Linked DNA regions of Pelagicoccus sp. SDUM812003. The protein of the gene in region 1 binds, or shares a complex with, the protein of each later gene. Links are inferred from orthologs where the notes say so. Each region holds a gene or a part of one and is shown in the gene's direction. Other genes may lie near its edges. The genes, in order: nusB and rpsJ.

Region 1 (3,200 bases):
ACCATTTCGGTGGACGCGGCCGAAGGCATCACCACCGGCATCAGCGCCTATGACCGTTTCAAGACCATCGAGCTGCTGGCGGATCCCGAGACGCGCCCGGACCAGCTGGTGCAGCCGGGACACATTTTCCCCCTCAAGGCCAAGAGCGGCGGGGTGCTGGAGCGGGCTGGCCACACCGAAGCGGCGGTCGATCTCGCTTCGCTGGCGGGACAGTTCCCGTGCGGGGTGATCTGCGAGATTCTCAACGACGACGGCACCATGGCCCGCACCCCGGAGCTCTTCGAATTCAAGAAGCGCTTCGGGCTGAAGATGATCTCCATCGCGTCGCTGATCGAATACCGTCACCAAAGGGAAAACCTGGTGGAGCTGGTGCACGAGCGTCCCTTTGAGAGCGCGCATGGGGCCTTCACGCTCAAGGTGTTTCGCAGCGTGCTGGATGGCAGGGAGCACTTCGCGTTCGTGGCTGGCGAACTGGGAGAGGAGCCGACCCTCGTGCGGGTGCACGCGGAAAACGTCTTGAACGATCTCTTCCAGCCCGCGGACGCGGAAAACAGCGACGCCATCGGGACGGCTCTCCAGCGCATCAATGCCGAAGGCTGCGGGGCCTTGGTCTATATCCGTCGTCCCAGCGGCGGCCTGGTGCTGAAAAAGGGCGACGGCAACGAAGCGGCCCATCGCATGAGCCTTCGCGAGTACGGGATCGGCGCCCAGATCCTCTCCGCGCTCGGGTTGAGCAAGATCCGCCTGCTCTCCCAAACCAGTCGAAATGTCATCGCGCTCGACGGCTACGGCCTGGAGATCGTGGAGACGGTGCGGCTGTAGGCGTCTGGGGGCGTTTCTCGGGAAGGCGAAGAGGCCTTGGTTCGGCGCCTTTTGCCTTTACATGCCGGGAGGCGGCGGGCATTTCCCTGACTCCTCTCACGAACCCGTTCTTACTATGAGCAATCTGTCGCCCACCTCTCTCGCTGTCGATGGGTCCGATTTCCGGATCGGCATCGTCGCGGCGCGTTTCAACGACGTCTACGTTTCCGGCTTGCTGGATGGGGCGCTCAAGACGCTCAAGGACGCTGGAGTGGCCGAAGGGAGCATCGTGATCGAGCGGGTGCCGGGCTCGAACGAGCTGCCGCTCATCGCTCGCTACCTTGCGGAAGAAGGCAGCTTCGATGCGGTGATCGCGCTCGGGGTGGTGATCGCCGGCGGGACCCGGCATTACGAAATGGTTTCCGATTCCGCCAACTACGGTTTGCAGGAAGTGGCAATCAAGACGAAGGTGCCGGTAGTCGCTGGACTGATCGTCGGGGACAACGAGGAACAAGTGAAGGAACGCTGCGTCGGATCGATCCCCAAGGGGGCGGAGTTCGGCCAGTGCGCCTTGGAAATGGCGCAGCTGCGCCGCAAATATTGCTAGCTATGTCAGAGGGAAAGAAGTCTCAACGCCGGGAGAATCGCGTCGCCGCGATGCAGTACATCTACGCTTGGTCGATCAATCGGCCGCGGGACCTGGTCGACGATCTGCGGGTGTTTTTCGACAATCTGGAGCAGGAGCGCGACTACTATTCCTTCGCCGAGGAGCTGATCCACGGGGTGATCGAGTTTTCGGAGGACGTGGACGAAAAGATCATGCAGCTCGCGAGCAACTGGGATTTCGGCCGCATCGCCAAGATCGACTTGGCCATCCTGCGCCTCGCTGTCTACGAGCTGCTCTACCGCAAGGACATTCCGCCGGTGGTCAGCATAAACGAGGCCATCGACTTAAGTAAGGAATTTTCCTCCGCCGAGTCGCGCCGCTTCGTCAACGGCATCCTAGACAAGGTCAAGGGCGAGCTCGACCGCCCCTCGCGCACCGCGAGCTTGGATTAGCCACCGCGCGTCGCAAAGCGAGGTTGAAGCCTGCCGCCTTAGTTCTCACAGTCTGCCGCGATGTTTTCCATTTTTAAGAAATTCAAGGACGGGCTCGCGAAATCCGCGAAGAGCATCGCGGAGAAGACCGGCGGCATCTTCGGGCGCAAGGCGCTCGACGCGTCGTCCATCGAGGAGCTGGAGGAGGCGTTGTTCGCATCGGATTTTGGATACGAGACCACAGAGGAAATCGTGGAGGAAACGCGAGCCGCGTACCGAAAGGACAAGTCGCTGCGAGGCCAGGATGTGGCCAGCATCGGCTCCTCTGTCTTGAAGCGCGTGCTCGCAGGCTCCGAGGGGCGGGTCGCGTTTCAGGAGGGCAAGCCGACCGTGATCTGCATGATCGGGGTGAACGGCTCCGGCAAGACCACCACTACCGCGAAGTTGGGATTTCAATACAAGCAGGAAGGGCGAAACCCTATGGTGGCGGCGTGCGATACCTTCCGAGCAGCGGCCATCGAGCAGCTGAGGGAATGGTCGAACCGGCTCGATCTGGAAATCGTGGCTGGCCAGCATGGCTCCGACTCCGCCTCGGTGGCTTTCGACGCCTATCAGGCCGCTAAGGCCCGCGGGCACGATACGCTGATCATCGATACCGCGGGGAGATTGCACACCAAAAGCAATCTGATGGACGAGCTGGCCAAGATCAGACGCGTGCTGCAGAAGCACGACGAATCCGCCCCGCACTACAGTTTGCTGGTGGTCGATGGCAGCCTTGGCTCCAACTCCATCGAGCAGGCCCGCGTCTTCCACGAGAAATTCGGTCTCGACGGCTTGGTGGTGACCAAGCTCGACGGCACCAGCCGCGGCGGCGCATTGGTCGGCATCTACCGCGAGCTCAAGCTGCCTATCTTTTTCCTCGGTTTCGGCGAACGTCCGGAGGATCTGCAGGAGTATCGAATCGACAACTACGTGGACGCCATCTTCGGAACGCCGGAAGAGGCGGAAGCGTAGCGTCCGGTCGGCCGTTTTGCGCGGCCCTTTGGCTCGGAGCGTTTCTACATTTCGTGAGGCGCCAAGGTGGAACGTGACCTCCGGGCGCGTTCAGCGCGAGCCCGGAGGTCTCGCGCCACCATAGTGAAAGTTGCTCACCGCTAACGGCTAGCGTTTTTCCTTGGCGTAGATGGATACCTTGGGGGTGAGGCCGCCGAGGATCTGATGGGCCCGTTTGAGGGCTTTGGCGGTGGAGAGGGTGGGGTTGCTTTCCTCGTCCGAGAAGAGGTTCACCTCCTTGATGATCTTGTCCAAGCCGGAGTTGCGGAAGATGCGCATGGTGTCGGGGCGCACCTCGCTTACCAGCA
Region 2 (3,309 bases), on another replicon or contig:
TTGGGCGGAGAGGAGATCACTGTCGAGAAGCTGGTGCTGGCCATCCGCAAGGCGACGATCGCTCTTAAGTTCGTTGGTGTCATTCCTGGATCCGCTTTCAAGAACAAGGGCGTGCAGAGCGTGCTCGACGCGGTGGTCAACTACCTTCCGAGCCCGCTAGACATGCCGCCGATGGTTGGCCATGCCGACGACGAAAGCCTGGTCGACATCGAAGCCGATGACGCCGGCAAATCCAGCGCCTTGGCCTTCAAGCTTTGGAGCGATCCCTACGTCGGAAAACTGGTATTCATCAGAGTATACAGCGGTACCATCAAAAAGGGCGACGTTCTCTACAACCCGCGTACCCGCAAGAGCGAGCGCGTGAGTCGCATTCTGCAAATGAAAGCCGACACGCGCGAGGACCTCGAGGTGGTTCGCTCTGGCGATATCTGCGCTTTGGTTGGTATCAAGAATGTGGCGACGGGCGATACTTTGGCCGACAAGTCATACGATGTAGCCCTCGAACCTCCCACGTTCCCCGAGCCGGTCATCTCCATGTCCATCGAGCCGAAGACCAAGGCCGACCAGGAGAAGATGTCGCTCGGTCTCGGTCGCCTCTCCGAGGAGGATCCGACGTTCGTGGTGAAGACCAACGAGGAGACGGGCCAGACGATCATTTCCGGTATGGGCGAACTGCACCTGGAAATCATTCGCGATCGTCTGTTCCGCGAGTTCAAGGTCGGCGCCAACTCTGGCAAGCCGCAGATCGCGTACCGCGAAACCATCACCAAGAAGGCTCCGGGCGAGGGCAAGTTCATCCGCCAGTCCGGCGGCAAGGGCCAGTACGGTCATGCCGTTATCGAAATCGAGCCGCAGGAAGCAGGGAAGGGCATCGAGGTCGTCAACGAGATCGTGGGCGGCTCCATTCCCAAGGAATTCATCAAGCCCACCATGGATGGCATCAAGGAAGCCTGCCGCAACGGCGTGGTGGCCAGCTATCCTGTCGTTGACATCAAAGTACGCATTCTCGACGGCTCCTTTCACGAAGTGGACTCCTCCGAGGCCGCTTTCAAGATGGCGGGCATTTTCGCCCTCAAGGACGCTTTGCAAAAAGCGGGAGCAGTCCTGCTCGAGCCCATCATGAAGGTGGAAGTCTCCACTCCAGACGAATTTCAAGGCGACGTCATCGGCGACCTCAATCGCCGTCGCGGCCATATCCAGAATATGGAAGCGAAAGGTGACCTCGCGATCATATCCGCCAGCGTGCCGCTCGAAACCATGTTCGGCTACGCGACGGATGTACGCTCCCTCTCCAAGGGCCGTGCAAGTTACACAATGGAGCCGTCTCACTTCGAGCAGGTTCCAGCAAACGTCCTCCAAACCATTGTGAACCAAGGCTTGCTTTACTAGGCCGCAACTTTCTACCGAACGAACATGACTGGACAAAAAATCCGCATCAGACTTCAAGGTTTCGACTATCGAGTGATCGATCAGTCCGCGTCAGAAATCGTGGATACCGCAAAGCGCTCCGGCGCTCGCGTATCGGGCCCCGTGCCGCTTCCGACGCGAATCGAGAAGGTTTCCGTTAACCGCTCCCCTCACGTGGACAAGAAGTCCATGGAGCAATTCGAAATCCGCACGCACAAGCGCTTGCTGGATATTATCGAGCCAACTGCTCAAACAGTTGACGAACTGAAGAAGCTCAACCTTCCTTCCGGCGTCGACATCACCATCAACGTTTAAGAGAGCGACACCTAACAGACAGAATTTCGCCTGACCACGAAGGTCGGGCGCTAATGTGGGTCTAATAAAAACGAAGGCAGCCGCCTTCACCTACCTCTTAGAACTATGAACTATACGCTATTAGGCAAAAAGCTGGGCATGACCCAGGTTTATGGCAGCGACAACGAGGTTGTTCCTGTCACCGTGCTGCAGGCTGGTCCCTGCCCGGTTCTCCAAGTCAAGACAGTCGAATCCGACGGATACAATGCCATCCAGATCGGTTTCGGCGCCAAGAAGGACAAGAACGCCAGCAAGGCGGCTCTTGGCCATGCTAAGAAAGCTGGCGTCGCCAACGCTCCCCGCATCATTCGCGAGGTGCGCAGCGCAGACGCTATCGAAGCGAACCCAGGCAACGTGCTCGACGTGAGCAAGTTCGAAGTCGGCAAGAAGGTCGACGTGATCGGCGCCACCAAGGGTAAGGGCTTCGCCGGTGTTATGAAGCGTTTCAACACCAAGGGCGGTCCCGCTTCTCACGGCTCCATGTTCCACCGCCGCATCGGTTCTATCGGTCTCTGCCAATGGCCAGGACACGTTTTCAAGAACCAGAAGATGCCAGGTCACATGGGCGCCAAGCAACGCACTATTCAAAATCTCGAAATCGTTCAGATCGACGCCGAGAAGAACCTCATTTTGGTCAAGGGCAGCGTGCCGGGCGCCAATGGCGACACCGTCATGATCCGCTCCGCGATCAAGGCCAAGAAATAAGGGAGGACTGATCGACCATGAAGCTTAAACTTTTCAACAACGACGGCAGCGCCAACGGCGAAGCGGAATTCGAAGGACTTCCCGTTTTCGAAGACGACAAGGGCGTACAGGCTGTCAAGGAAGTCGTCGTCGCTCAGGCGGCGAACAATCGTCAAGGCAGCGCTAGCACCAAGACTCGCGGCGAAGTCCGCGGCGGTGGCAAGAAGCCCTGGCGCCAGAAGGGCACCGGCCGCGCTCGCGCCGGCTCCAATCGCTCCCCAATCTGGGTTGGCGGCGGTATCGTCTTCGGCCCACGTCCTCGCGACTACTCCAAGAAGATCAACAAGAAGGTGAAATCCCTCGCGTTCAGCCGCGCTCTTTTCGATCGCGTCGCTGACGAGTCGATCGTTGTCATCGAATCCCTCGACCTCGCCCCCAAGGCGAAGGAAGGCAGCAAGCTCGTTCGCGGCATCGCTCCCGAAGGCAAGGTGCTGGTTATCGACAAGGAATTCTCCGACACCGCCATCCTCGCCCTGCGCAACCTCGCCGGCGTGGCCCTGGAAGAAGCTCCCTACATCAGCGTAACGGAACTCTGCCAGTTCAAGACAATCATCGCAACGCGTGCAGCTCTCGAAGCGCTGATCGAGCGCGCGAAAGGAGGCTCGAAATGATCCAGCCAGATAAAGTCATCAAATCAGTTCGCTTGACTGAAAAATCCAACCTTCAGTCCTCCGAGATTGGCCAGTACACTCTCGAAGTTTTCAAGGAAGCCAACAAGGGCTCCATCAAGGCTGCGGTTGAGAAGGTCTTCGATGTGACCGTCAAGCGCGTCAACGTAATCAATCAGGTCGGCAAGCCGAGCCG

Evidence for each region.
Region 2: the proteins of nusB (region 1) and rpsJ are in contact, whole or in part, in a solved structure (PDB 3D3B), measured with the Escherichia coli proteins. The link is inferred for Pelagicoccus sp. SDUM812003 from one-to-one orthologs.

What each region holds. Positions count from the first base shown.
Region 1 is NZ_JARXHY010000004.1:88,970-92,169, forward strand. What follows is about bases 252-3,135. They hold nusB (transcription antitermination factor NusB), read left to right. Parts: upstream 252-1,410; coding sequence 1,411-1,860; downstream 1,861-3,135. Other genes in these bases: ribB (3,4-dihydroxy-2-butanone-4-phosphate synthase), read left to right, coding at 252-822; ribH (6,7-dimethyl-8-ribityllumazine synthase), read left to right, coding at 938-1,408; ftsY (signal recognition particle-docking protein FtsY), read left to right, coding at 1,921-2,853; QEH54_RS07060 (SulP family inorganic anion transporter), read right to left, coding at 3,001-3,135. In the rest of the region: more of ribB, read left to right, coding at 1-251; more of QEH54_RS07060, read right to left, coding at 3,136-3,200. UniProt on the Escherichia coli protein: Part of the processive rRNA transcription and antitermination complex (rrnTAC). The complex forms an RNA-chaperone ring around the RNA exit tunnel of RNA polymerase (RNAP).
Region 2 is NZ_JARXHY010000014.1:126,198-129,506, reverse strand. Bases 75-3,067 are described here. They hold rpsJ (30S ribosomal protein S10), read left to right. Parts: upstream 75-1,413; coding sequence 1,414-1,722; downstream 1,723-3,067. Other genes in these bases: rplD (50S ribosomal protein L4), read left to right, coding at 2,484-3,067; rplC (50S ribosomal protein L3), read left to right, coding at 1,828-2,466; fusA (elongation factor G), read left to right, coding at 75-1,389. In the rest of the region: more of fusA, read left to right, coding at 1-74; more of rplD, read left to right, coding at 3,068-3,116; rplW (50S ribosomal protein L23), read left to right, coding at 3,113-3,309. UniProt on the Escherichia coli protein: Involved in the binding of tRNA to the ribosomes. Part of the processive rRNA transcription and antitermination complex (rrnTAC). The complex forms an RNA-chaperone ring around the RNA exit tunnel of RNA polymerase (RNAP).